DNA from 4 places in the Pseudomonas sp. S3_C06 genome. Region 2 is predicted to be linked to each of the others. Evidence: predicted binding sites of a transcription regulator. Region 2 holds the regulator's gene; each other region holds the start of a gene.
What was found. The regulator FliA, encoded in region 2, starts transcription of late flagellar genes. The targets are predictions, from matches to a motif close to CTAAAGTTTNNNNNNNNNNNGCCGNTAA.
Positions count from the first base shown of each region.

Region 1: a site for FliA is predicted at 2,660-2,687, ahead of AB4N44_RS11160 (flagellar protein MotY). Genes of this name have one in related genera too.
Region 3: a site for FliA is predicted at 2,873-2,900, ahead of AB4N44_RS03455 (methyl-accepting chemotaxis protein). Genes of this name have one in related genera too.
Region 4: a site for FliA is predicted at 3,911-3,938, ahead of flgM (flagellar biosynthesis anti-sigma factor FlgM). Genes of this name have one in related genera too.

Region 1 covers NZ_CP162747.1:2,548,483-2,555,824, forward strand. The annotation lists gene AB4N44_RS11150 (hypothetical protein) at 1-201, shown strand, start outside; gene AB4N44_RS11155 (argininosuccinate synthase) at 335-1,552, opposite strand; gene AB4N44_RS11160 (flagellar protein MotY) at 1,682-2,593, opposite strand; gene pyrC (dihydroorotase) at 2,754-3,800, shown strand; gene rnt (ribonuclease T) at 3,797-4,474, shown strand; gene AB4N44_RS11175 (peroxiredoxin) at 4,553-5,155, opposite strand; gene AB4N44_RS11180 (bacterioferritin-associated ferredoxin) at 5,470-5,688, shown strand; gene bfr (bacterioferritin) at 5,890-6,363, shown strand; gene grxD (Grx4 family monothiol glutaredoxin) at 6,548-6,889, opposite strand; gene AB4N44_RS11195 (molybdopterin oxidoreductase family protein) at 6,987-7,342, opposite strand, start outside.
Region 2 covers NZ_CP162747.1:5,707,455-5,714,796, reverse strand. The annotation lists gene AB4N44_RS25410 (protein-glutamate methylesterase/protein-glutamine glutaminase) at 1-929, opposite strand, end outside; gene AB4N44_RS25405 (chemotaxis protein CheA) at 979-3,249, opposite strand; gene AB4N44_RS25400 (protein phosphatase CheZ) at 3,304-4,092, opposite strand; gene AB4N44_RS25395 (chemotaxis response regulator CheY) at 4,111-4,482, opposite strand; gene fliA (RNA polymerase sigma factor FliA) at 4,649-5,389, opposite strand; gene fleN (flagellar synthesis regulator FleN) at 5,386-6,216, opposite strand; gene flhF (flagellar biosynthesis protein FlhF) at 6,333-7,342, opposite strand, start outside.
Region 3 covers NZ_CP162747.1:802,869-810,210, reverse strand. The annotation lists gene AB4N44_RS03465 (AAA family ATPase) at 1-294, opposite strand, end outside; gene pnuC (nicotinamide riboside transporter PnuC) at 291-854, opposite strand; gene AB4N44_RS03455 (methyl-accepting chemotaxis protein) at 1,111-2,745, opposite strand; gene AB4N44_RS03450 (undecaprenyl-diphosphate phosphatase) at 3,050-3,880, shown strand; gene AB4N44_RS03445 (DUF1294 domain-containing protein) at 3,877-4,305, shown strand; gene AB4N44_RS03440 (MmcQ/YjbR family DNA-binding protein) at 4,427-4,786, opposite strand; gene AB4N44_RS03435 (LysR substrate-binding domain-containing protein) at 4,783-5,691, opposite strand; gene AB4N44_RS03430 (FMN-dependent NADH-azoreductase) at 5,819-6,430, shown strand; gene AB4N44_RS03425 (alpha/beta hydrolase family protein) at 6,667-7,342, shown strand, end outside.
Region 4 covers NZ_CP162747.1:2,239,090-2,246,431, forward strand. The annotation lists gene AB4N44_RS09780 (IS110 family RNA-guided transposase) at 1-784, shown strand, start outside; gene cheR (protein-glutamate O-methyltransferase CheR) at 1,175-2,002, opposite strand; gene AB4N44_RS09790 (chemotaxis protein CheV) at 2,049-2,981, opposite strand; gene flgA (flagellar basal body P-ring formation chaperone FlgA) at 3,064-3,825, shown strand; gene flgM (flagellar biosynthesis anti-sigma factor FlgM) at 3,974-4,300, shown strand; gene AB4N44_RS09805 (flagella synthesis protein FlgN) at 4,349-4,816, shown strand; gene AB4N44_RS09810 (flagellar brake protein) at 4,905-5,651, shown strand; gene AB4N44_RS09815 (MFS transporter) at 5,724-7,115, opposite strand; gene AB4N44_RS09820 (glutamine synthetase family protein) at 7,185-7,342, opposite strand, start outside.

The sequences.
Region 1 (7,342 bases), 3.2 Mb from region 2:
GCGACGATTCTGGAAAAAATCCGAAACCTTGACAGGAAAACTGCCCGGGTAGTCGTCTTCCTTTCCAATCACGTATCGGATGTTTTACTGACGAAAAACGCAGTGCAGCAAAGCAAGCAGGTAAAAAAGGGCTCAGGCAAGACGCTCTTTATCGTCTATAACCTGTGTTCACAAGCAGTGACGCTGATGGTACGGACATGAACGATGAGTCTCGGCGACAAGCGCGAAGACCAGAAACATGGCTTGATCAGATCCAGACAAAGAATCATGCAAAAAGGGCGACCTTGTCTCGATGACAAGGCCGCCCTTTTCATTGCGCGTCAGTCTGTAACACTCAGAACAGCTTGCGGCCCTTGTTGGCAGCAATGCGCATGCGCAGCGCGTTGAGCTTGATGAAGCCCGCCGCGTCGGCCTGGTTGTAAGCCCCGCCGTCTTCTTCGAAGGTCGCGATGTTGGAATCGAACAGCGAATCGTCGGACTTGCGGCCAGTGACGATCACGTTGCCTTTGTACAACTTCAGGCGCACAACGCCGTTCACGTTGACCTGCGAAGCGTCGATCATCTGCTGCAGCATCAGACGCTCAGGGCTCCACCAGTAACCGGTGTAGATCAGACTGGCGTATTTCGGCATCAGCTCGTCTTTGAGGTGAGCGACTTCGCGGTCCAGGGTGATCGACTCGATGGCGCGGTGAGCGCGCAGCATGATGGTGCCGCCCGGGGTTTCGTAGCAACCACGGGACTTCATGCCGACGTAACGGTTTTCAACGATGTCGAGACGGCCAATACCGTGAGCACCACCGATCTTGTTCAGCGTCGCCAGCACGGTGGCCGGAGTCATTTCGACGCCGTCCAGTGCAACGATGTCGCCATTGCGGTAGGTCAGTTCCAGGTATTGCGCTTTGTCAGGAGCGTTCTCCGGGGAGACGGTCCATTTCCACATGTCTTCTTCGTGCTCGGTCCAGGTGTCTTCCAGCACGCCGCCTTCATAGGAGATGTGCAGCAGGTTGGCGTCCATCGAGTACGGGGACTTCTTCTTGCCGTGACGCTCGATCGGGATCGCGTGCTTCTCGGCGTAGTCCATCAGCTTCTCGCGGGACAGCAGGTCCCACTCACGCCATGGTGCAATGACTTTTACGCCTGGCTTGAGTGCGTAGGCACCCAGTTCGAAACGCACCTGGTCGTTGCCCTTGCCGGTGGCGCCATGGGAAATGGCGTCAGCGCCGGTTTCGTTGGCGATTTCGATCAGACGTTTGGCGATCAGCGGACGTGCGATGGAAGTACCCAGCAGGTACTCACCTTCGTAAACGGTGTTGGCGCGGAACATCGGGAACACGAAATCACGCACGAACTCTTCGCGCAGATCGTCGATGTAGATTTCTTTGACGCCCATGGCCTGAGCCTTGGCGCGGGCCGGCTCGACCTCTTCGCCTTGACCGAGATCAGCGGTGAAGGTCACCACTTCACAGTTATAAGTATCCTGCAGCCACTTGAGGATCACCGAAGTGTCCAGGCCGCCGGAATACGCCAGAACGACCTTGTTTACGTCCGCCATGCCATCACTCCACGGGGTTCTACGGAAAGCCGAGGAGTCTACCGCTCAAACGCGATAATTTACAGAGGCGCGACAGCTTAAGACGACAAAGCGACAGAATCTGTCGAGAGCGCGACGATGACCGGCGGGTCAGGAAGTCGCTGCAGTGCTGGCTGGTGTGCTCGCTTGAGGCGCAGGCGCGGGGCTGACCGGCGCCACGCGCGCCAGTTTCACATTGACCCGACGGTTCTTCGCGCGATTGGCCGCATTGGTGTTCGGCACAATGGGATATTGCTCGCCGTGGAAACGCACGGTGATCTGCGATTCCTGAATACCATTGGCCTTGAAGAAGTCGACGACAGCCAGCGCGCGGCGGCGCGACAGTTCGCGGTTGGTCAGGCGATTGCCGCTGTTGTCGGAATGGCCGTCGAGTTCGATGTGATTGACCGTCGGATCGGCCTTCATGAATTCGAGCATTACTTGCAGCCTGGCCTTGGCGGCGGCGTCGAGGTCAACGCCCTCGCCGGGGAAGCCGATCTGCGACTGTTTGATCTGGTCAAAATTCTGCGGCAGCAATTTCGCCACACACGTCTGGTAATCATTGAAGGCTTTGCTGAATTTGACCGGCAGCAAGCGAACTTCCGAGACGCGGCCGTCGCCCGAGGCACGGCGTACAACCGGGCTACGGCCGTCCAGCAGGCCACTGATCAGACCACCGGCCTGAGACTGCGAGCTGTTGAACAACACGTTGCCGCTGCCGAGCCTGACGCTGCCCAGGTTGATGTCGCCACGGCCCGGCTGCCAAGGCGCCGCCGCCGCGAGCAAGGTCGCTGAACCGCCGCCAAGCATGGCGTTGTAGGCATTCAGACGAAATATCGCCTGCTCACCGGCCTTGCGCACGAACTCACCCGAGCCGAAATCAGTGATCGGCTGGGTCAGACGACATTCGAACTTGTCGCCGGCGACCGTCCACTCAATGTTCTCCAGACGGGTCTGGTACGTGAGCGCCATCGCGGGAAGGCTGGCAAACACACTGAGCAAGGCTAAATAACGCTGGCGCACGGGAGGCTCCATTGGCTTCTGAAACACAAAGACCGATTCACACTATGTTTACGGCATACCTACGGGATATCGGAAGGTTCCGGCAAAACTTGATAGCGAGTGCCTGCAAGAGTCTTTTCCGGTAGCATTCGCCTCAGTTTGACCCGCCTGGAATCCCCTCATGTCCGACCGCCTGACCCTGCTGCGTCCCGACGACTGGCACATTCATCTTCGCGATGGTGCCGTGTTGACCAATACCGTTGCCGATGTTGCGCGCACCTTTGGCCGCGCCATCATCATGCCCAACCTGGTACCTCCGGTGCGCAACGCCGCTGAAGCCGACGGCTATCGCCAGCGGATTCTCGCTGCCCGCCCGGCCGGCAGTCGCTTCGAGCCGCTGATGGTGCTGTACCTCACCGACCGCACCCAGCCCGAAGAAATCCGTGAGGCCAAGGCCAGCGGTTTTGTGCACGCCGCCAAGCTGTACCCGGCTGGCGCGACCACCAACTCCGATTCCGGGGTAACCAGCATCGACAAGATTTTTCCGGCGCTGGAAGCCATGGCCGAAGTCGGCATGCCGCTGTTGATCCACGGTGAAGTTACCCGTGGCGACGTCGACGTGTTCGACCGCGAAAAGATCTTTATCGATGAGCACATGCGCCGCGTGGTCGAGCGTTTTCCGACGCTGAAAGTGGTGTTTGAACACATCACCACCGGCGACGCCGTGCAGTTCGTCAACGAGGCTTCGGCCAACGTTGGCGCGACCATCACCGCGCATCACCTGCTCTACAACCGCAACCACATGCTGGTCGGCGGGATTCGGCCGCACTTCTATTGCCTGCCGATCCTCAAGCGCAATACGCACCAGGAAGCCCTGCTCGACGCCGCCACCAGTGGCAGCGCGAAGTTCTTCCTCGGCACCGATTCGGCGCCGCACGCCCAGCACGCCAAGGAAGCCGCTTGCGGTTGCGCCGGCTGCTACACCGCGTACGCCGCCATCGAGATGTACGCCGAAGCCTTCGAACAGCGTAACGCGCTGGACAAGCTCGAAGCCTTCGCCAGCCTCAACGGCCCGCGTTTCTACGGCCTGCCGGCGAACACCGATCGCATCACCCTGGTTCGTGAAGAATGGACCGCCCCGACCAGCCTGCCGTTTGGCGAGCTGACCGTTATCCCGCTGCGCGCCGGTGAAAAACTGCGCTGGCGCCTGCTGGAGGAACACGCGTGAGTGAAGACCATTTCGACGACGAACTGGACGGTCAAAGTGGTGGTGGCGGTTCCCGTCACCCAATGGCAGCACGCTTTCGCGGCTACCTGCCGGTAGTCGTCGACGTAGAAACCGGTGGCTTCAACTCGGCCACCGATGCGTTGCTGGAGATTGCCGCGACCACCATCGCCATGGATGAAAAGGGTTTCGTTTACCCGGATCACACCTACTTCTTCCGCGTTGAGCCGTTCGAAGGCGCCAACATTGAAGCGGCAGCGCTGGAGTTCACCGGGATCAAGCTCGATCACCCGCTGCGCATGGCCGTCAGCGAAGAAACCGCACTGACCGACATCTTCCGTGGCATTCGCAAAGCGTTGAAGGCCAATGGCTGCAAACGCGCGATTCTGGTTGGCCACAACAGCAGCTTCGATCTTGGCTTCCTCAACGCCGCCGTTGCGCGTCTGGACATGAAGCGCAACCCGTTCCACCCGTTCTCCAGCTTCGATACCGCGACACTGGCCGGTCTGGCATACGGTCAAACCGTACTGGCGAAAGCCTGCCAGGCCGCCGACATCGATTTCGACGGTCGTGAAGCGCACTCGGCGCGTTACGACACCGAGAAAACCGCTGAGCTGTTCTGCGGCATCGTCAACCGCTGGAAACAGATGGGCGGCTGGGAAGACTTCGACGACTGATTGTTGGTCGTCGGGTAAATCCCGCACATGAAAAAACCGGCCACAGGGGCCGGTTTTTTTGTACCTCGACGTTGCGCCTTACAGGGCAGCAGCGTTCTCGGTCAGGTAGGCAGCAACGCCTTCTGGCGAAGCGTTCATGCCTTTGTCGCCTTTTTTCCAGTTGGCAGGGCAGACTTCACCGTGCTCTTCGTGGAATTGCAGAGCGTCGACCAGACGGATCAGCTCTTCCATGTTACGGCCCAGCGGCAGGTCGTTGATGATCTGCGAGCGGACAACGCCTTTGTCGTCGATCAGGAACGCGCCACGGAAAGCCACGCCGCCTTCGGATTCAACGTCGTAAGCCTTGGCGATGTCGTGCTTCATGTCGGCAGCCATGGTGTATTTCACCTGGCCGATACCGCCATTGTTCACTGGAGTGTTGCGCCATGCGTTGTGAGTGAAGTGCGAGTCGATCGACACAGCGATCACTTCAACGTTGCGTGCCTTGAAGTCAGCCATGCGGTTGTCCAGAGCGATCAGCTCGGAAGGGCAGACGAAGGTGAAGTCCAGTGGGTAGAAGAACACCAGGCCGTATTTGCCTTTGATGGCCGAGGACAGGGTGAAGCTGTCAACGATCTCGCCATTGCCGAGTACGGCCGGGACGGTGAAGTCAGGGGCTTGTTTGCCTACGAGTACGCTCATTGATATCTCCTGGTGTAAAAACTTGAAGTTCAGGGTTCGCGCCAGCCTGCCACCCTCAGGCGACAGCCCTGTGACACGAACCCCCTTCGCAAGGGCCGACCATCATACACTGCGAATTTGGCCTGTCCTTAACGGTTTTTTAAAGCAGGCGCAGAACGGCGCTGCATTTACGGGGCCAGGCAAATCGCCAGTAATCACCGTTCGTCAGTCACCGCGCTCAATCGGCTAAAGCCTTCCGAAAGCACTTTGACAATCATTCTCGTTAACATTAAGATCCATCGCAATTGAGTCACAACCAGCGACGGTTCTCACTTATGTATGTTTGTCTCTGCACTGGCGTCACCGACGGACAGATCCGCGAAGCGATCTATGAAGGTTGCTGCAGCTATAAAGAAGTTCGCCAGGCCACCGGCGTCGCCAGCCAATGCGGCAAATGTGCCTGCCTTGCCAAGGAAGTCGTACGCGAAACCCTGACCAAGCTGCAAACCGCTCAGGCCGCGATCCCCTATCCGGTAGAATTTACTGCTGCGTAATAACACCCCATTTCAAAGAACCGGACTTATGTCCGGTTTTTTTATGCCTGTAAATCAATTGCTTAGGCTCCAGACGCGGAACACAAACATTCTTATTCCGATTAATTTTCATATATTATTCAATAACTTAGGTTTGACACTTATAAGTACGAAGCTCAAACTCCGCCTTATATACAGCTATTACAGGGCAGGACTCCGATCATGAAAGGCGACATTACAGTCATCCAGCATCTCAACAAGATCCTTGCCAATGAGCTGGTCGCGATCAATCAGTACTTCCTGCATGCACGCATGTATGAAGATTGGGGCCTGAACAAGCTCGGCAAGCACGAATACAAAGAATCCATCGACGAGATGAAACACGCGGACAAGCTGATCAAGCGCATCCTGTTCCTCGAAGGCCTGCCGAACGTGCAGGATCTGGGCAAGCTGCACATCGGCGAGCACACCAAGGAAATGCTGGAGTGCGACCTGCGTATCGAGAAGACCGGCCACGCTGACCTGAAGACCGCGATCGCGCATTGCGAGACCGTCGGTGACTTCGGTAGCCGTGAACTGCTTGAAGACATTCTCGAATCCGAAGAAGAACATATCGACTGGCTGGAAACCCAACTGGGCCTGATCGATAAAGTCGGTCTTGAGAACTATCTGCAATCGCAGATGGGCGAAGAGTAAGAGCTGCCGAAGGCTGCGATCTTTTCAGATTGCACCGGCAACTTGCAGTAACGTTTCGAACGCACTAAAAAGCCCCGCCCTCTTTCGAGTGGCGGGGCTTTTTATTGGCTGGAGATCAAAAGATCGCAGCCTCGTTTCACTCGACAGCTCCTACACCAGCAGCTGTCGCATGAAACCTGGTCAATCAGGCTTCGGACTTGTTCGCCGCTGCCGCTTCAACAGCCGACTTGATGGTGCTTTGCAGCGAACCGTCTGCAGCCATCTCGGTCATGATGTCGCTACCGCCGACCAGCTCACCGCCGACCCACAGTTGCGGGAAAGTCGGCCAGTTGGCGTATTTAGGCAGGTTGGCGCGGATTTCCGGGTTCTGCAGGATGTCCACGTACGCAAACTTTTCGCCACACGCCATCACAGCCTGTGCAGCTTTCGCAGAGAAGCCGCACTGCGGGGCATTCGGCGAGCCTTTCATGTAAAGCAGAATGGTGTTGTTGGCAATCTGCTCTTTAATCGTTTCGATGATATCCATGGAGCACCTCGGCTGAACTTTCCGACTCATGGGTCGGCACGGTGACGCATTGTAACGGAATCCCGAGCGCCATGCTCGGTCTCCCCGACAGTCATGCTCAAGCCGCAGCCACCGTCACCGGCACGCCATTCAACGCTGCATTGCCGGACAACTCGTCGAGCTGACATTCATCAGTCAGGTCGTTTGCGCTCGAGCCAGGCTGACTACTGGCAATCGCCATCTGCACGCCTGGCCGTGCATGACCCCAGCCATGTGGCAGGCTGACCACACCTCTCATCATGTCGAGGCTGCCGAGCACTTCGACTTCGATTTGCCCGACCCGCGAACTGACGCGCACCCATTGACCATCGTTGAGCCCGCGGCTGGCAAGATCGTCCGGGTGCATCAGCAACTGATGACGCGGCTTGCCCTTCACCAGACGGTGATAGTTGTGCATCCACGAATTGTTGCTGC
Region 2 (7,342 bases):
GATTTCGCCGCCGAACCGAAGGTGATGTCCACGCACGGCTTGTAGTTCAGACGCTCGTCGCCCGGGAGGATTTTCACCGCGCCACGGCCATCGATCATCATTTGCTTGCCACCCGGAGCGAGCAACGCCAGGCCCGGACGCAGGATGTCGCCATCCTCGGCTTCCTTGACGCTGATGCGGCACAGCTTGTCGAGACGTTCGGCGAAGGCCTTGGTGAATGCCGCCGGCATGTGCTGGATCAGCACGATCGGCGCCGGGAAATTCGCCGGCAACTGAGTCAGCACGCGTTGCAGGGCCACCGGGCCGCCCGTCGAAGTACCGATGGCAACCAGTTTGTAAGCTTTGCGTTTCGGCGCGGGCGACGAAGCGCTGGCGGCCGGGGCGCGAGTCGGTGCCGGCGCTGGAGCCGGACGTGCCGGCACGCTGGTGCTGTGACTGCTGCTGTGGCTGCCGAAACTCGACGGCGCCGGAGCAGGCGTGGGTGCTGGGGCAGCAACGGGAGCCGGTGCGCTGTAAGCACTGAAACGACGATTACTGCGCGAGATGCTATGGACCTTCTCGCACAGCAATTGCTTGACCTTCTCCGGGTTACGCGAGATGTCTTCGAAATTCTTCGGCAGGAAATCCACCGCGCCGGCGTCCAGCGCGTCCAGCGTTACCCGGGCGCCTTCATGGGTCAGCGAGGAGAACATCAACACCGGGGTCGGGCAGCGCTGCATGATGTGCCGCACTGCCGTGATGCCATCCATCATCGGCATCTCGTAGTCCATGGTGATCACGTCCGGCTTGAGTGCCAGCGCCTGATCGATCGCCTCTTTACCGTTGGTTGCAGTGCCGACCACCTGAATGCTCGGATCCGCAGATAGAATTTCCGAGACGCGGCGGCGGAAAAAACCCGAATCGTCCACCACCAGGACTTTGACTGCCATAAACACTCCATTAGGTGCGGCGGGACGTTGTCGCCCCGCCGCCCCGGATTCAAATACGCCGTGCGGCGTAACGCTTGAGCATGCTTGGAACATCGAGAATCAGCGCGATGCGGCCGTCACCGGTGATGGTGGCGCCGGACATGCCCGGAGTGCCCTGCAGCATTTTGCCCAATGGCTTGATGACCACTTCCTCCTGGCCGACCAGTTGATCGACGACGAAGCCGATCCGCTGGGTGCCCACCGAAAGGATCACCACGTGGCCTTCACGCTGCTCTTCGTGAGCGGCGGAGCTGACCAGCCAGCGCTTGAGGTAGAACAACGGCAGCGCCTTGTCCCGCACGATCACCACTTCCTGGCCGTCGACGACGTTGGTGGTCGACAGGTCGAGGTGGAAGATTTCGTTGACGTTGACCAACGGGAACGCAAACGCCTGATTGCCGAGCATGACCATCAGGGTTGGCATGATCGCGAGGGTCAGCGGCACCTTGATGACGATCTTCGAGCCTTGGCCCTTGGTCGAGTAGATGTTGATCGAACCGTTGAGCTGGGAAATCTTGGTCTTCACCACGTCCATGCCGACACCGCGGCCGGAGACGTCGGAGATCTCGGTCTTGGTCGAGAAACCCGGTGCGAAAATCAGGTTGTAGCACTCGGTATCGCTGAGGCGATCGGCCGCGTCCTTGTCCATCACGCCGCGTTTTACCGCGATGGCGCGCAGGACATTCGGGTCCATGCCTTTGCCGTCATCGGAAATCGACAGCAGGATATGGTCGCCCTCTTGCTCGGCCGCCAGTACCACGCGACCGCCACGGGCCTTGCCCGACGCTTCGCGTTCTTCCGGCGACTCGATGCCGTGGTCGACGGCGTTGCGCACCAAGTGGACCAGCGGGTCGGCCAGGGCCTCGACAAGGTTTTTGTCGAGGTCGGTTTCTTCACCCACCAGTTCCAGGTTGATCTCTTTCTTCAGCTGACGCGCCAGATCTCGAACCAGACGCGGGAAGCGCCCGAAGACCTTCTTGATCGGCTGCATCCGCGTCTTCATGACGGCGGTCTGCAAGTCAGCCGTGACCACGTCGAGGTTCGACACGGCCTTTTGCATGGCTTCATCGCCACTGTTCAGGCCCAGGCGCACCAGACGGTTACGCACCAGCACCAGCTCGCCGACCATGTTCATGATTTCGTCGAGACGTGCCGTGTCGACGCGCACGGTGGTTTCGGCTTCGCTCGCCGGTTTTTCCGGTGGCGGTGTCGCCGGCGCACGGGCCGGAGCCGGTGCAGCAGCGGCAGCCGGTTTTGGCGCTTCGGCTTTTGGCTCAGGCTTGGCGGCAGGCTTGGGCGCTGCAGCAGCGGCCGGTGCCTTGGCAGCCGGTGTGGCGACGGTCGAAGCACTGCCAGCAGCGGCTGTGCCGACTTCGGTGAACTTGCCTTTGCCGTGCAATTCGTCGAGCAGCGATTCGAACTCGTGATCGCTGATCAGATCACTGCCGGCAGCGGCGGCCGCTGGAGCAGCCGGCGCCGGTGCCGAAGCAATCGCCGACTCCAGCGCATCCACGGCAAAATTGCCCTTGCCATGCAACTGATCGAGCAAAGCTTCGAATTCGTCGTCGGTGATGTCAGAGCTGTCGCCCTTGGCCGGAGCCGCAGGGGCTGCCGCCGCTGGCGCAACCGCGTCCACCGCGAACTGGCCCTTGCCGTGCAGTTGATCGAGCAACGACTCGAACTCGGCATCGGTGATTTCATCGCTCGCGGCTTCAGCGGCCGTTTGCGCAGGCGCAGCAGCGGCCGGGGCTTCAGCTTCAGCCTTGACGGCGTTCAGCGAGTCCAGCAGTTGCTCAAATTCGTTATCGGTGATGTCGCCCGACGAGTCGCCTTCGACGACCAGTTCTTCGATCATCTCGGCCACCGGCGAAGCCGGGGCTGCGTCCGTCGATTGCGGTTCGGCCAGACGCGCCAGGGCGGCCAGCAGTTCCGGGGTGGCGGCGGTGATCGGAGCACGCTCACGAACCTCAGTGAACATGCTGTTCACCGCGTCCAGTGCTTCGAGGACAACGTCCATCAGTTCTGCATCAACGCGACGCTCACCCTTGCGCAGGATGTCGAACACGTTTTCGGCGATGTGACAGCACTCCACCAGCTCATTGAGCTGAAGGAAGCCGGCGCCCCCTTTTACAGTGTGGAAACCGCGAAAAATTGCGTTGAGCAGATCTGCGTCATCCGGACGGCTTTCCAGCTCGACCAGTTGTTCGGACAGTTGCTCAAGAATCTCGCCGGCCTCAACCAGGAAATCCTGAAGGATCTCTTCATCGGCGCCGAAGCTCATTAATGGGGTGCTCCTACAGGTCTAAAAACCCAAAAAACCTAAAATTCCAAAACACTAGAATCCAAGGCTGGATAACAAATCGTCCACATCGTCCTGACCGGACACAACGTCTTCTCGTTTATCGGCATGAATCTGCGGACCTTCACCCTGCGAGAGATGTTTTTGTGGATCTTTTTCTGCAAGCATCGCGGCGCGGTCATGTTCGATGCCCGCAAAGCGGTCGACCTGACTGGCCATGAGCACGAGTTTGAGCAAATTGCTTTCGACTTCGGTGACCAGTTGGGTCACACGCTTGATCACCTGACCGGTGAGGTCCTGGTAATCCTGGGCCAGCAGGATGTCGTTGAGATTGCTCGACACCGCACGGTTGTCCGTGCTGCTGCGTGACAGAAAACCGTCGACCCGGCGCGCCAGTTCACGGAACTCTTCAGCCCCGACCTCGCGACGCATGAAGCGACCCCAATCGGCGCTCAAGGTCTGCGCTTCATCAGCCAGACTGTTGACCACCGGCGTGGCGCTTTCCACCAGATCCATGGTGCGGTTGGCCGCGGCTTCCGTCAGCTTGACCACATAGCCCAGGCGTTCGGTGGCGTCGGTGATTTGCGACACTTCCTCGGCCTGCGGCATGTTCGGGTCGATCTGGAAGTTGACGATCGCACTGTGCAGTTCACGTGTGAGCTTGCCCACTTCCTGATACAGGCCACGGTCACGGGTCTGATTGAGCTCATGGATCAGTTGCACAGCGTCGCCGAACCTGCCTTTTTCAAGGCTCTCGACCAGTTCGACCGCGTGTTTTTTCAGGGTCGACTCGAAATCGCCCTGTGAAGATTCGTTATGCTCCATAGCTCCCCCGCGCGTTCATCAGCCGATGCGTTCGAAAATCTTCTCGATTTTGTCTTTCAACGCCTGAGCCGTGAAAGGTTTGACTACATAGCCGTTTACACCGGCCTGAGCGGCTTCAATGATCTGCTCGCGCTTGGCTTCAGCCGTCACCATCAACACCGGCAAGTGCTTGAGTTTTTCATCGGCACGCACGTGACGCAGCAGGTCGATACCGGTCATGCCCGGCATGTTCCAGTCCGTTACCAGAAAGTCGATGCTGCCGCTGTTGAGCACCGGAATGGCAGTGACGCCATCGTCAGCCTCGACGGTGTTGGTGAACCCAAGATCACGCAGCAGGTTCTTGATGATCCGCCGCATCGTTGAGAAGTCATCAACGATGAGGATTTTCATGTCTTTGTTCAATTCGACCTCCAAGCAGTCTTAAACGCGCCCAGCACCTGGACGCGCCACTTCAATCAATCGGCGCAGCACTCGAAGACTGTCTGGAGCACAACAGAGCAAGACCGGTGCCGTTCACCACCGCACCAGCCTCGTTCGCAGTGTCCCCACACTGCCTTCAGCGCGCTCGCCACTCCCCCAAACGCCCCCGCAAACGGGCCGCGCACTGGCTGTGTAACTGGCTGACCCGCGATTCACTGACGCCAAGGACTTCACCGATCTCCTTGAGGTTCAGCTCTTCGTCGTAGTACAGCGCCAACACCAGTCGCTCACGCTCCGGCAAATTGGCAATCGCGTCCGCCAACGCAGCCTGGAAACGTTCATCTTCCAGATCGCGTGACGGCTCAAGATGAGCACTCGCGCCATCCTCGTGCAGCCCTTCGTGTTCGCCGTCCTGCAGCAGGTCGTCGAAACTGAACAGGCGGCTGCCCAAGGTGTCATTCAAAATCCCGTAGTAATCGTCGAGACTCAATTGGAGTTCGGCCGCAACCTCGTGATCTTTAGCATCACGGCCGGTTTTAGCTTCAATTGAGCGAATTGCGTCGCTGACCATACGGGTATTGCGGTGAACCGAGCGTGGCGCCCAGTCCCCTTTGCGCACTTCGTCGAGCATCGCGCCGCGGATTCGAATGCCCGCGTACGTTTCGAAACTGGCGCCTTTGCTGGCGTCATATTTGGTCGAGACTTCGAGCAGGCCGATCATCCCGGCCTGGATCAGGTCTTCGACCTGCACACTCGCCGGCAAGCGTGCCAGCAAGTGGTAGGCAATGCGTTTGACCAGTGGCGCGTAACGCTCGATCAGTTCGTACTGCGCGTCACGTGCCGACTTCTTGTAGTAGTTCATACCGCTTGCGGTCATAGCACGGGCCCTGCCGTTTGCTGCACGAGGCGCTCGACGAAAAACTCAAGGTGGCCACGCGGATTGGCGGGCAGCGGCCAAGTGTCGACCTTCTGCGCGATCGCCTTGAACGCCAGTGCGCACTTGGAACGCGGGAAGGCTTCGTACACCGCACGCTGCTTCTGCACCGCTTTACGCACGCTTTCGTCGTAAGGCACGGCGCCGACGTATTGTAGGGCCACGTCAAGGAAGCGATCCGTGACCTTGGTCAACTTGGCGAACAGGTTGCGCCCTTCCTGCGGGCTCTGCGCCATGTTGGCGAGGACGCGGAAGCGGTTCATGCCGTAATCGCGGTTGAGCAATTTGATCAGCGCGTAGGCGTCGGTGATCGAGGTCGGCTCGTCGCAGACCACCAGCAACACTTCCTGCGCTGCGCGTACGAAACTGACTACCGAGTCACCAATACCCGCAGCGGTGTCGATCACCAGTACGTCGAGATTGTCGCCGATGTCGCTGAACGCCTGAATCAGACCGGCATGTTGCGCCGGGCTCAGGTGCACCATGCTCTGCGTGCCGGACGCGGCCGGGACGATGCGAATGCCACCGGGGCCTTGCAACAGCACGTCGCGCAATTCGCAGCGGCCTTCGATCACGTCGGCCAATGTGCGTTTAGGGGTCAGACCCAACAAAACGTCGACGTTCGCCAGTCCCAGATCGGCGTCCAGCAGCATGACCCGACGGCCAAGCTCTGCCAGCGCCAGAGACAAGTTCACTGACACGTTAGTCTTGCCGACGCCACCTTTGCCGCCGGTCACCGCGATCACCTGTACGGGATGCATGCTGCCCATGTTATTTCTTTACCTTGTCTTGCATAGACGGAGGCCACATTACTGGCTGCGCGTTCACAACCGGAACAATGCATGGCAGACCATCGATGTAGGTACAAAAACTGTTCATGAATACCTCAGCCTACCTGCTTGGTCGGGCTGTGATAGATATCAGCGAACATGTCAGCCATGGCTTCTTCGCTGGGTTCTTCCTGCATTTGCACGCTGACGGCGCGGCTGACCAATTGATGACGGCGCGGCAGATGCAAATCATCCGGAATCCGTGGGCCATCGGTCAGGTACGCGACCGGCAATTCATGACTGATCGCCAGGCTCAACACTTCGCCAAGGCTGGCCGTTTCATCCAGTTTAGTCAGGATGCAGCCGGCAAGCCCGCAACGCTTGTAACTGTGATAAGCGGCGGTTAGAACCTGTTTCTGGCTGGTGGTTGCCAAGACCAGATAATTTTTTGAACGGATGCCACGCCCGGCCAGACTTTCGAGCTGCATGCGCAGGGCCGGATCACTGGCTTGCAGGCCGGCAGTATCGATCAATACCACGCGTTTGCGCAGCAGTGGATCCAGCGCTTGCACCAGCGATTGGCCCGGATCGACGTGAGTCACCGGCACATTGAGAATGCGGCCCAGCGTCTTCAGCTGTTCCTGCGCACCGATGCGGAAGCTGTCCATGCTCACCAGCGCGACATTCTGCGCGCCGTATTTCAGCACATAACGCGCGGCCAGCTTGGCCAGCGTGGTGGTCTTGCCCATGCCGGCCGGGCCGACCATGGCAATCACACCGCCCTCTTCCAGCGGCTCGACTTCCGGTACGGCAATCATCCGCGCCAGGTGCGCAAGCAGCATGCGCCAGGCCTGACGCGGCTCCTCGATATCAGTGATCATCGCCAGCAGATCGCGCGACAACGGGCCGGACAGACCGATACGTTGCAGACGGCGATACAGGTTGGCTTGCGCCGGACGGCTGCCTTGCAGCTGATTCCAGGCCAGGGTGCCGAGCTGAACTTCCATCAGCTCGCGCAGGCTGTTCAATTCAAAGCGCATCGAATCCAGTGCACGCGGATCAACGCCGCCGGAAGACTGCGCAGGCGCCGGGGCCGGACGCGCCGGTGCGGCGTAGGTCGGCTCGC
Region 3 (7,342 bases), 1.8 Mb from region 2:
GGATGCCAACCAGTCCGGGCAGTCACCGAACAGCGTCTGGCTCCACAGCATGTTGCTCAATAAGTGAGTGTCGAGAATCAGCAACGACGGCTGTTGCGCCCGCGCTTCATCTTCCCGTTGCAACTGGCCCCGAGCGATGGCAGGGATGTCGGCCAGGCAGGTGTCACGGGGATTGAGTTCGATAAAGCGGCGCACGTATTCATCCACGCGCACACCGCCAAAGCGTTGTTGCAGGCCCGCCGCCAGCCAGCTCTTGCCGGTGGATTCAGGCCCGGTCAGCACCACGACCTTCATGTGCGCAACGCCGGGTCAGCGCGCCATTCGCGAAAGCCTTGAATGGCCAGCAGAGTGAACAGACCGTACAGCGCAGCGGTCAGGTACAGCCCTTTATAGATGAACAAGCCGACAAAGATCACATCGAGCACAAACCACAACGCCCAGCATTGCAGGCGTTTCTGCGCCATCCACAGTTGCGCAACCAGGCTGAAACCGGTGAGCGCGGCATCGAGCCACGGTTGCGCGGCGTCGGTCCAGTGGGCCATGGCCGCGCCGAGCAGCAGGCTGCCGACCGCGCCAGCACCGAGGCCGATCAGGATAGAGCGTTGATCGAGGCGGGTGACCTCGCGGCCGTCATGCATCGTCCCGGCGCGAGTCCATTGCCACCAGCCATAGACTTGCAATGCGGCGTAAATCACTTGCAGCAACATGTCCGAGTACAGCTTCACTTCGAAGAAGATCCAGCTGTAGAGCAGCACCATGATCAGCCCGATCGGCCAGCACCACGGATTCTGTTTGACCGTCAGCCACACGGCGATCACGCCAAGGGCGGCGGCAAACAGTTCAAGCCCGGACATGGGGTTTCCTTGGGGGAAATTGAGGAGGGGGCGGATTGTACTGCATTGGGCCAAACCCCTCACCCTAACCCTCTCCCGGAGGGAGAGGGGACTGACCAAGTTGGATGTTCGAGATACGCCGACCTGATCTTTCTGCGTTGAATCCATAATCGACTCGATTTTTCAGGTCGACGTATAGCTTGAGACACCTCGGTCGGCCCCCTCTCCCTCCGGGAGAGGGCTGGGGTGAGGGGTGGGCTCACCAGAGTTACACGGGTCAGACGCGGAACTGGCGCAGGAGGGCGTTGAGTTGTTCGCTCAACTGGCCGAGGCGCAGGCTGGCGGCACTCGACTGCTCGGCCGCGATCGCCGTGCTGTGCGAGAGGCCAGCAGCCTGCGTCACGTTCTGATTGATGTCCTCGACCACATGCGCCTGCTGCAACGTAGCGCTGGCAATCGACGCATTCAGGCCATTGAGATTGCGCAGTGCCTGGCCGATGGCATTCAGACTGGCACCGGCCAGCCCGGCTTGTTCAATGGTCAATTGCGACGCCTTGCTGCTGTCACCGATCACCTTCACGGCCGCCTCGGAATGGTTCTGCAGGCGCTCGATCATCGACTGGATTTCCGCGGTCGACTTCTGCGTGCGCTGCGCCAACAAGCGCACTTCGTCTGCCACCACGGCAAACCCGCGACCTTGTTCACCGGCACGGGCGGCTTCGATCGCGGCGTTGAGTGCGAGCAGGTTGGTCTGTTCGGCAATCGAGCGGATCACTTCCAGCACGCTACCGATCTGGGTGCTTTCGGCCGCCAGGGTGCGAATCACTTCAACCGCTTGATCGATGGTGCCGGACAGCTTGTCGATCTGCTGCAAGCTGCCGTCGATGTTGATCTGGCCCTGTTGCGCCTGCGCTTCGGCGTCACGCATTTCGGCGGCGGCATGCTCGGCGTTCTTCGCCACATCTTGCACGCCATAGGTCACTTCGTTGATCGCCGTGGCCACCAGTTCCATCTGCTGCGATTGCTGCTGGCTGCGTTGCTGGGCCTGCGAGGCGTCGTTGCCCAGTTCGCTGGACGACTGGCCCAAGGCGCTGGCCGACACCTGCAAATCACCGATCACCCGCCGCAGTTTGGCGGTGAAGGCGTTGAAGTGATGCGCAAGCTCGGTGACTTCATCCCTGCCATGGGTATCGAGACTGCGAGTCAGGTCGCTTTCACCACTGGCAATGTTGGCCATGGCGTTCACGGTTTCTTGCAGCGGACGGACGATGCTGCGTGCGATCAGGATCACCAGCAGCGCCATGATCAGCGCAATCGCCAAACCGATGACCGAAGCCTTGATCATTTGGCCCTGGAATTCCGCCTGCACATCATCGACATAAACCCCGGAGCCGAGCACCCAGCCCCAAGGTTCGAACAGTTTGACGTAGGAAGTCTTGGCCACCGGCTCACTGGCGCCCGGTTTTGGCCAACGATAGTCGACCATGCCAGCGCCTTTGGCTCGAGCGATGGCAACCATTTCGTTGAACACCGCAAAGCCGTCCGGATCGCGGATCGCCGAGAGGTTCTGGCCTTCAAGTTTCGGGTTGGTCGGGTGCATGACCATCACGGGCGTGAGGTCGTTGATCCAGAAATAATCGCTCTGGTCGTAGCGCAGGCCGCGAATCGCCGTCAGTGCCTGCTTCTGCGCCGCGTCTTTGCTCAAAGTGCCGGCGGTTTCGAGGTCGTGGTAATAGGTCAGCAGGCCGCTGGCCGTCTGCACCACGTGCTGGGTTTTCTGGGCCTTGGCGTGATACAGGTCGTCGTGGATCTGCTTGAGCATCAACACGCCCAAGGTCAGCAACATGACCACCGCCACAATCAAGATGAGCCACAAGCGTCGGCTGATCGACACACTGCGCAAGCTGTTCATAACGCTGTCACTCCGGATTCTTTTTCTTGTAATAAACGACCGCCAGCATCCAACCACGATTTCGTGAGCGGGCATACGCGACCCAAGTCGTATAACGCGGCAGCGCTATTAAGGCTTGTCTGTTAGGATTTCGGCCCCGCGCGTGAAAACCTGAATCCAAATTGATATTTCACGGAATTTTGACCGTTTCGTGTGGATCCTGTGCGCGCGGAATCGGTACAGCCACAACCAGCTACGCTGATCGCAGTGAACGTAAAAAAATACTATCGGGGCATGCCGGCGCGCATCGCTCTTTGGGGGATTGATGGATCTTTGGACGGCCTTGCAGGCACTGATACTAGGAGTTGTAGAAGGGCTGACGGAGTTTTTGCCCATTTCCAGTACCGGACACCAGATCATTGTTGCCGACTTGCTCGAATTCGGCGGCGAACGAGCCATGGCGTTCAATATCATCATCCAGCTCGGCGCGATTCTCGCGGTGGTCTGGGAGTTTCGACGCAAGATCTTCGATGTGGTCATCGGTTTGCCGACCCAGCCAAGCGCACGGCGTTTTACCGCCAACCTGCTGATCGCGTTTCTGCCCGCTGTGGTGCTGGGGGTGATTTTTGCCGACCTGATCCACGAATACCTGTTCAACCCGATTACCGTTGCGACTGCACTGGTGGTGGGCGGCATCATCATGTTGTGGGCGGAAAAGCGTCAGCATGAAGTGCACGCCGAAACGGTCGACGAGATCACCTGGAAAGATGCCTTGAAAGTCGGCTTCGCCCAGTGTCTGGCGATGATTCCTGGCACCTCGCGCTCTGGCTCGACGATCATTGGCGGGTTGCTGTTCGGCCTGTCGCGCAAGACCGCCACCGAGTTTTCGTTCTTCCTCGCCATGCCAACCATGGTCGGTGCAGCGGTCTACTCGGGCTACAAGTACCGCGATCTGTTTGTACCGGCAGACTTCCCGGTGTTCGCCATCGGTTTCGTCACAGCGTTCATCTTCGCCATGATCGCCGTGCGCGGCTTGCTCAAGTTCATCGCCAGCCACAGCTACGCGGCGTTCGCCTGGTATCGGATCGTGTTTGGTCTGGTGATTCTGGCGACGTGGCAGTTTGGCTGGATCGACTGGGCGGCGGCCAAGCCATGAGTGACTCCCGCGCACGCCGGCCCGAAGGGCGACCTTCGGGCGGCAACATTCAGTACCTGAAATTGAAACTGCTGGTTCTGCTGATCGTCTGCGCGCTGCCGCTGTTCGGCTCGTTGTCGATGTGGCTGCGCGGGATTTCGCTGGTGCCGCTGGCCGCTTACGGGATCGTCAGCGTGCTAGCGTTCTTCATGTATTGGGCCGATAAGCGCAAGGCGCAGACGGCTGCCTGGCGTACACCGGAGAACATCCTGCATGCCGTAGAGCTGGCGGGCGGCTGGCCGGGCGCGTTGATTGCCCAGCAGGTGTTCCGGCACAAGACGCGCAAGGTGTCGTTTCAGGTTCTGTTCTGGGTGATTGTCGTGCTGCACCAAGTGTTCTGGATCGACCAGTTGTTTCTTGGCTCGAATCTGCTGACGCTGTTCTAAAGAACTGCAAAAAACCAATGTGGGAGCGAGCCTGCTCGCGAAGAGGCCGTGTCAGACAACATCATCGTTGAATGAAAGTCCGCTTTCGCGAGCAGGCTCGCTCCCACAGGGGGGATTGGGGTTAGAGCAATAATCCCACCTGGGTCTTTTTCGGCAACTTGCTCACCACCAACTGGTGCGAGCGCTGCAACAACCCGCGTAACTCCTCAGCACCCAGCGGGTAGGGCGGGTGCATGATGATCCACTGCGCCCGCGCCAGATACGGCGCAGGGTGAATCCCCGGGCGGTCGCAATGGCCGAGAAACAGATCCTTGTCGACCTTGAATGCCAGCGAATCACCGCGCAGTCCCTGCAAGGCAAACATCTTGTTGCCGGCAATCGAAAACACCCGCACGCCACCCCATTTGTAATCTTCCCGAGCGCCCGGCAATGCCAGGCAGAACGCCGCGACATCGGCTTCGCTCATCTTTCCCTTGCTCATAACAACCGCTCCCCACAGGCATTGAACGACTCGACCAGATGATCGATCCACGCGCGCACCGCCGGCATCACCCCGCGCCGATGCGGATACACCGCTTGCAGCCAGCCGCCGGGCAGCGACCACTCTGGCAGCAATTGCACCAAGGTGCCGTTTCTCAGTTCCTCTTCGCAGTACATCATCGGCAGCAAAGTAAAACCCTGACCCGCCAGCACGCAGGCTTTGCGCACAATAAAGTCATCGATGCCCAGGCGCGCTTCCATGTTCAGTTCAAAGCTGTGGCCTTGCTGATCGAGCAAGCGCACATGCACCATGCGATCCGCCTCCAGCGCGCCGAGCACGGGCAGGCTTTTGAGGTCTTGCGGATGGTTGATCGTTTGCCCATCGATAAATGCCGGACTGGCCACCACGACCATTTGCGCCTGGCGCAAACGCCGGGTCACCAACAACGGATCTTCGTCACCGTGCTCGCGCACACGCAGCGCGACATCAAAACCTTCGCCGACCAGATCGACCCGGCGATTGAGCAATACCACTTCCAGTTGCACCTGCGGAAATTTGCCTAAAAATTCGCTGATGACCCACGGCAACATTTCCCGGGCCAGACCGGTGGGGCAGGAGACCCGCAAACGGCCGCGCGGCTCGCTGGACATGCTCGCCACGGCCTCATCGGCCATTTCTGCTTCCAGCAACATCGCCTGACAGTGACGCAGATAGCGTTCACCCACCGCCGTGAGGTTGAGTTGTCGGGTGGTGCGTTGCAGCAAACGCGCGCCGAGGCGTTCTTCCAGTTCGGCAATGCGGCGTGACAGTCGTGACTTGGGAATGCCCAGCAAGCGCCCGGCCGCCGCGAACCCGCCGGCCTCGACGACTTTGGCGAAATAGTAAAGATCGTTGAGGTCTTGCATAGGGAAATCCGGCTGTTCTATCAGTGGGACAAACTATCGCATTTAAAGCGGCTAATCATCCATTGGTTTCTTGCGTAGGATTATCTCCATTCCGTCGCCACCGGCGATTCCTTCCAGGAGATTCCACATGAAACTGCTGCATATCGATTCGAGCATTCTGGGCGACAACTCGGCTTCCCGTCAGTTGAGCGGCGAAGTCGTCAAAGCCTGGCAAGCCGCCGAGCCAAGCGCCGTGGTGACCTACCGCGATCTGGCCGCCGACGCCATCAGCCACTTCTCGTCGACCACCCTGGTTGCCGCCGGCACCACTGCTGAGCTGCGTAACGCCGCACAACAGCACGAAGCCGAACTGAGCGCTTCGACCCTGGCCGAGTTCATCGCTGCCGACGCAGTCGTCATCGCTGCACCAATGTACAACTTCACCGTGCCGACCCAACTCAAAGCGTGGATCGACCGCGTTGCCGTCGCCGGTCAAACCTTCCGTTACACCGAAGCCGGCCCTGAAGGCCTGTGCGGCGGCAAGAAAGTCGTGATCGTATCGACTTCCGGCGGCATTCATGCCGGTCAGGCCAGCGGCATCGCTCACGAAGAATATCTGAAGCTGGTACTGGGCTTCCTTGGCATCACCGATATCGAAATCGTTCGCGCCGAAGGCCTCGCTTATGGCGAAGAAGTGCGCAACAACGCGATGACCGCTGCGCAAGCGAAGATCAGCGAGCAATTGTTCGCCGCGGCGTAAGGCTTGCGTAAAGAACAGCTGATGTTCAGGTAACACCCGAAAAACTCTGTATTCTGGTTCCGCAAGGGGCGAATACGGAGTTTTTTGTTTCTGACTGTTACATAATCTGGCCCGGGTTATGCAGTCAGACAATCAGCATCTGAGTGCAATGTCGTACCGAAACACCGAATCCCCGGTGGTTCTGGCCCGCCACGCAACGGATCTTTCGATTGAGTAACAACAGGGTGGGGCATCCCATGATGCGTCTTTGTGCAACGTTACTGATTTGCCTGCTTGGCAGCCTTAACACAGTGCATGCTGCGCCTGGGCGACACCCTGTGTGGAGCGTCGGCTATCACGAGATGACCTTCCTCGATCCTTTGGATCTGCAACCGATGCGCGCCATCGCGTTTTATCCCTCCAGCGATCGCGAACACATGAGCCTGCTCGAGGGCTACTCAGTCGAGGCCGGCGAAGACACCAAAGTCGCCATCGGCCGCTTTCCGATGTTGATGCTCTCCCACGGCAACACCGGCACGCCCCTGGCGCTGCACGACCTTGCCACCTCGCTGGCACGCAAAGGCTTTGTCGTGGTGGCGGTGATTCACCCCGGTGACAACTCCAAAGACCACAGCCGACTCGGTACCCTGAGCAATCTGTACGGGCGGCCGATCCAGATTTCCGAAGCGATCACTGCAACCCTCGGCGACCGCATGCTCGCGCCGTACGTCAATGCCGAACAGGTGGGCGTGATCGGTTATTCGGCGGGCGGCGAGACGGCGTTGATTCTGTCCGGGGCGCAACCGGACCTCGATCGCCTGCGTCGTTATTGCCAGGAACGTCCGGATGATCGTGACGCCTGCAATACGCAGGGTGAATTGATCGTCGATCGCGATGACCTGCAACCGGTGGCCGATCCGCGCGTGCACGCCT
Region 4 (7,342 bases), 3.2 Mb from region 2:
TCGCAACGATGCTTTGGCTATCTTGCGTGCCGGCCGCGACTGCAAAATCTCGGCGGTGCCGATCAAGAGCGCGGCCGCGATGGCGATGCAGGCTCTACACCGGGCGCGTCAGGGATATGTGCGGCGGCGCACTGCGGTCGGCAATCAAATGCGCGGTTTACTGCTCGAACATGGAGTGGCCATGGCACAGGGCGAAATTGCGATCAGCCAGCTGGTGCCTCGAATACTGGAAGATGCCACCCAACCGCTGCCTGATTTGTTGCGTGAACTGATTGCTGAATTGCTGGGCGAATGGAGTCAATTGGGCGATCGCGTCAACGTGCTGACCGGCCGGCTGGAAATGGCAGCGAAAGAAGACGAGACGGCGAAGCGGCTGATGACGGTGCGCGGTGTTGGCCCGATCATCGCCACGGCGCTGATCGCCAAGCAGACCGAGCCTGAACGGTTCGCCAACGCTCGCTTGTTCGCCGCCTATTTCGGGTTGGTGCCCAGCCAGCACAGTTCTGGCGAGAAGACCCGACTGGGCAAGATGAGCAAGCATGGTGATGCGTATTTGCGCAGTCTGACGATCCAGGGCGCTCATGCTGTTTTAAGGCAACTGCGGCCTGATTCACAGCAGCCGGACGATCAGCGGCTGCAACGCTGGATCAACCGCTTGGGTCGCAAGGAAGCTGCGGTGCGATTGGCTAATCGCAACCTTCGGATTTTGTGGGTGCTGCTGCAAAACGATCAAACATATCGTCGCCAGCCGGGCAACGGCCAGGAGGCGACGATGAGTCACTGATAAAAGAGTTCTGCCACCGAGGCGCTAAGCCGCTTCAACCCCTGCTAAGAACATTGACCCCAGGTCAGACCGTCGCGAATTGATGCCTGAGCTCCTACTGGCCCTTGAGGCCTTACTGTAATCGGCATATCGCGAGCTTACCCAATGTTGGCCAGAAGCCGGTTAACGCTTCCTCGAATAGGCCTTATACATAGATGCAACCGGGTAGCAGTGTTCAAAAGCGGGTTGAATGGTGGGGCGAGTCCATACATAGGAGCTGCCGAAGGCTGCGATCTTTTGATCTTGTTCTTAAAAAATAAAATCAAAAGATCGCAGCCTTCGGCAGCTCCTACGTGAAGCATGCGGCAAAAAAAAGGAGCCCCTGTGGGCTCCCTTTTATTTCCGCATGCTTCACTTCGCCTGGTAAATGATCCCCGGGCTGCACTGCACCATCTGGTAATGGTCCGGCAAACCGTTCAACGCTTCGGAAGCGCCAAGGAACAGATAACCGCCCGGCTTCAACGTGCTGTGAATGCGCAACAGGATGTCTTTCTTCACTTCGGCAGAGAAGTAGATCAACACGTTGCGGCAGAACACGATGTCGAACTTGCCTAGCGCGGCATAGCTGTCGAGCAGGTTGAACGAGCGAAACTCCACGCGGTTCTTGATCGGTGCCTTGATCACCCAGCGCCCCGGCCCTTTCGGGTCGAAGTAACGCTGCAGACGTTCCGGCGACAAACCGCGACCGATTGCCAGACTGTCGTACTCGCCGGTCTTGCAGTTGGTCAGCATAAGACCGGACAGGTCGGTGGCGACAATCTGCACGCCCATCTTCAACTGGCCAAGATTCGTGCGCTCGAACTCATCGATCGACATCGACAGCGAGTACGGTTCCTGGCCCGACGAGCAGGCGGCCGACCAGATCCGCAGACGCTGGTTGGGGCTGGCCTTGATCGCTTCAGGCAGCACCTTGTTCTTCAAGACTTCAAACGGATAGGTGTCACGAAACCACAGGGTTTCGTTAGTCGTCATGGCATCGACCACCTGCTCGCGCAAACCGCTGCGCGGCTGGGTCTGGATGCGCTGAACCAGCTCACCCAGGGACTTGATGCCTTGCTGCTCCATCAGTTTGTTGAGACGGCTCGAGACCAGGTACTGCTTGTTTTCACCGAGCAAAATGCCACAGGCTTTTTCCAGGAAGACCCGGAACTGTTCGAAATCCAAATTACCCGTAGACAATGATGCCGCCTCTTAAATCGTGTTGACCGCCAAGGGCAAAGCGCCCTCAGCTGATATCTGCTGCTTTGATCCGGTCGACTACCCGGGATGCCAGGTCATCAGGGCGGAACTTGGCCAGGAAGTCATCAGCACCGACTTTCTTGACCATCGCCTGATTGAATACCCCGGACAACGAAGTATGCAGGATGATATGAAGCTTTTGCATGCGTGCGTCGCCGCGGATTTCCGCCGTCAGGGTGTACCCGTCCATCTCCGGCATCTCGATGTCGGAAATCATCATCAGGAACTCTTCTTCCGGCTTCTTGCCCTCGTCGACCAGCTTGCGCAGGTAATCCAGCGCCTGTTTGCCGTCGTTCAGCGCCACCACTTCGACACCGATCGTCTGCAGACAACGCGTGACCTGCTTGCGCGCCACCGATGAGTCATCGACCGTCAAGACACGCAAAGACAGTGCCTTGGTCTGGGTCTCGACATCGACCACGCCCACCGAAATCGCTTCCGGTGTCGGCGCAACTTCCGCCAGCACTTTCTCGACGTCGATGATTTCGACTAACTGATTGTCCACCCGAGTCACAGCGGTCAGGTAATGATCGCGACCCGTGCCCTTGGGCGGCGGATGAATCTCTTCCCAGTTCATGTTGACGATGCGCTCCACCGAGCGGACCAGGAAACCCTGGGTCTTGGTGTTGTACTCCGTGATGATCACGAACGGGTTGTTCTTGTCCTTCAACGCTCCGGAACCGGTGGCCATTGCCAGATCAAGGATCGGAATGGTCGCCCCCCGGATATTTGCCACCCCGCACACGACAGGACTGGACTTGGGCATCAACGTCAGCGACGGGCACTGCAACACTTCCCGCACCTTGAACACGTTGATTCCATAGAGCTGCTGACCGTCAAGACGGAACAACAACAACTCCAGGCGATTCTGCCCCACCAGTTGCGTGCGCTGGTTCACCGAATCCATTACACCAGCCATGCCCAGACTCCTACACCAACGCCAAGTGTTGTTGCGACGCACATTCATTGCTAAACGGCACGGCGCTTGCTTTTTAACTCGTATGAACGCTCAAACGACATTTTTCCGACACCTGACCTCCCGCGCTCGCAAAAGCCTTTGCGCGATGTCAGCCGTCTGCTGCTTTTTCGCTGGCAGCCCTGCCATTGCTGATGCGGTTACCTTGCCTGACATGCTTATCGGCGTCACTCAGGGCTTTCTTGAGTTCACCGTAGAAGACTATCTGGCTACCAGTCAAACGGAAGGTCGCTACGAAATCGAAGTAAACCAGCTCGACCCCCGTATGCGCATGCCTATGTGCGACAAGGAATTGACAGCGACTTTGGAGAGCCCGGCACGTCCGTTGGGCCGGGTCACGGTGAAGGTCCGCTGTGAAGGCGCCTCGCCCTGGACCGTGTTCGTGCCCGCTCAAGTCCGCCTGTTTCGCGAGATTGTGACGACCACGCGGCCACTGAAACGCGCAGGGATTATCGAGCCACAGGACGTGACCTTGCGAGAGCGCGACGTAAGCACGATCAACCAAGGCTTTCTGACTTCGGTAGACGAAGCGATCGGGCAGAAATTAACCCGACCAACGGTCGCCGATCAGGTGATTACCCTGGTTCATCTGGAACAGGCCGAAGTGGTTCGCAAGGGCGATCAAGTGGTCATCACCGCACGCAGCGGTACGCTGGCCGTGCGCATGCCCGGTGAAGCACTGGCCAATGGCGGTTTGAAAGAACAGATACGCGTGAAAAACCTCAATTCGCAACGGGTCATCAAGGCGCAAGTCACCGCGCCCGGCCAAGTGGAAGTGGCGATGTAGAAAACTGGCGCTGACCCCGGCTGTTCCCTAAACTGTGCCGCAGCAGGACACGCGCCGGCGCATGCAAGGCTCATTGTAAATGTGCCTAAAGTTTTCCAGAGGGTGGCCGAAAACATGGCAAGCGTCCAAATTCCCAGAGGTTTTTATCATGGTCATCGATTTCAGCCGTTTGAACAGCTCCTCGTCACTTACGGGCAGTACACGTACCAGCAACGCCAAGGAAACCGCCGAAACCGGTACCTCTGCGCCGCTGAATACCCAGGCCGAAACGGCCAGTACCGCAAAAAGCGGGGAATCGGTACACCTCAGCAATGAGGCTCAACAGTTGCAGAAGGTCACTGACAAGCTGCGCGATCAGCCTGCTGTCGACAAAGCCCGTGTGGCCGAGTTGAAAGCCGCGATTGCCGATGGCAGCTATAAAGTCGACAGCAACCGTGTAGCCAGCAAACTGCTCAACTTCGAAGCCCAGCGCTAGGCCTTTGCCTGCGCCAGGCTTTTGGACGCTTAAAACCCAAGGCCAGCCATGCACGACACTAATTTATTGCAACTGATCAACGACGACTTTGCTCCAGCTCAACAATTGCTGGAGTTGCTGCAAACCGAATCCCTCGCGTTGCACGGTCGCGACATGCCACTGCTCGAAGAAATTCTGGCGCACAAACAGGCATTGATCATTCTGCTTGAACAGCATGGCCGCAAGCGCAGCGAAATCCTTGCCAGCCTCAACCTGCCAACCGATCGTTCAGGTCTTGAGCAACTGGCTGGCCAGTCGAGCATTGGCGATCAGTTGCTGAGCCAGGGCGATGCCCTGACCGATCTGATCGCTCAATGCCAGGCGGCCAACGTCAAAAATGGCCAGTCGATCCAGATCCAGCAGGCCGCCACGGCCAATCAGCTGAAGATCCTTACCGGTGGTGAAGCGCCAGCGCTTTATAACGCCAGCGGTACATTTGCCAAACCCGCCGTACCGCGTCCGCTCAGCCAGGCATGAGCCGTTGATGCGCCAGCTCTATCAACCCGCGGAACATGCTGGCAAAATGCTGGCTAGTCGTCATATTTTGTCTGGAGATTGATAAACCGTGTCCAACGCCCTCAGCGCGGATGATGCTCCGCAGCCCCCTAAGGTGCTTACCACGCCACTGGAAATCTCCAGCAACCTGCGCCAGCTGCAAGAAAGCCACGATCCGCTGATCATCACCTTCCATGAGCGCAGCCAGCGTTTTCAGAGCTACCTGATCAAGGTCGACCGCGACAGCGCTTCGATCGCTCTGGACGAAATGATCCCGCGCGATGGCGAACGCTTTCTGCTGGCCGGTGAGCCGTTCAAGGTCGAAGGTTTTCATGACGGTGTGCGCATTGCCTGGGAGTGCACCGGCACGCTGAATATCGAGGAATCCGAGGGTGATCGCTTCTACACCGGCGAGCTACCGACCGAAGTGGTTTACCACCAGCGCCGCAATGCTTTCCGCGCCGCGCTGAAACTGACTGATCTGGTCAGCGTTGAACTGGGCGGCGAAAAGCTCAAGGCGCCAATCAACGGCAAACTGCTGGATATCTCCGCGACCGGCTGCAAGCTGCGTTTCGAAGGCGATATCACTGATCGTCTGCAACTGGGCCAGGTCTATGACCGCCTGATCGCCCCGCCGCTGTTCGGCAACCAGCCAACCTCCGTCGAACTGCGTTATCTGCACTTCGAAGAAAAACTCAACATCACCTTCGCCGGCCTGCGCTTCCACAACATCAGTGGTCAGGCTGCACGCAACGTTGAGCGTTTCGTTTATCAGCTGCAACGTGAAGCACGCCGTTTCGACAAAGACGATATGTGATTTGCAGCGACAATAAAAAGGGCAGTCCCTGGCGGGGCTGCCCTTTTTTATGCGTGGTGTTTTTTGTTCAGCTCAAGGTCTGCCGCCACTGAGATCTGGCGCGGGCTTGTCGTTGCCACTATCCGGCTCCGCCTCTGCTGCAGTTTCTGGCTGAGCATCGGCGTCAGGCTCCGGTTCGGGAGTCGGCGGCGCTTGCACAGGGTCCTGCACCATCTGCTCCTGCACCACCTGCTCGTCTACCCGAGGGTCAAGCGCTGCCACCAGTGGCGAGCTGGACATGCTGTCAGGCATGGCCACGTGATGCAGTGGCGCGTCGTCGACCTGATGCAGATTGGTCACGGCTTTCGGCCGGATCCGCCACACCAGCACCAGTGCGAAGAAACTGAAAAACGCATACAGGCTCTGACTGCCAAACAGCTTCATCAGCACACCCGCCAGCAATGGCCCGATGCTCGCGCCGACACCGTAAGTCACCAACAGCATCGCCGTCAGCGATACCCGCCGATCACCTTCGACATGGTCGTTGGAAAACGCCACCGCCAGCGGATACAGACAGAACTGCACCAGCGAACACAAGAAGCCAACGCCGAACAACACCTCCAGCGGCACCTGCGGCAGGATGGCCAGCGGCAACGCAGCCAGTGCGAGAAACCCGGCGAAGCAGCGAATCAACAGCGCCCGATCATAACGGTCGGACAACCAGCCCAGCGGCCACTGCACCAACAGCCCGGCAAAGATGCAGCTACCCATGAACAGACCGACCTGCTCGGTCGACAGCCCCTGCTGCGAGGCATACAGCGGCGCCAGACCATAGAACGAACCGATGATCAAACCGGCACCCAGCACCGTACTCAGCGACTGCGGCACACGCTTGATAAAGAACCGTGGCTCCATCGGCGCCGGATGCAGGGGCGCCGGGTGAATCCTTCGAGTCAATGTCACAGGCACCAGGCACAGCGCGAAGCACAGCGCGACCAGCATCAACAGCTCCAGACCCAGCCCGGGGTGCATGACCAGAATCAATTGACCCAGCACCAGGCCAAGGTAAGACGCAATCATGTAACCGCTGAATACCAGACCTCGCTGATTGGCATCAGCCTGCTCGTTGAGCCAGCTTTCAATCACCATGTATTGGCACATCATGCCCAGACCGACAATGGTCCGCAGCACCAGCCACGCCGGCAGCCAATCGACCAGACCATGGCCAAGCACCGCCGCCCCGACGATCCCGGCACAGGCAGAATAAGCGCGGATATGCCCGACCCGGGCAATCAGTCGGTGACCGATCTTGCCGCCCAGCACCAGGCCGAAATAGTTGGCCGCCATCAACGCACCGACCCACAACCCGTCGACGTTGTCAGCGGCCAGGCGCAGGGCCAGATAGGTCGATAGCAGGCCCGAGCCGATCAACATCATCAGCGAGGCGAAATACAGCGCTCGAAAGGATTTCCAGATTTGGCGCATCGGCGTTCCGAGCGGCTCCTTGCAGTAAAGACCGGGCTACCAAAACGATAGCCCGATGGCGACGGTTCGTCAGGCCTGGGCTGCTAGAACACGCCGTTCCCAGGGAGTGATTTCATCAAAGAAGCTGGTCAACTCCATGGTCTTCGAAGCGATGTAGCCTTCGATGAACTCCTGTCCGAACAGTTCCCTGGCCAATTGACTACGTTTCAGACGTTCGAGGGCGGCGT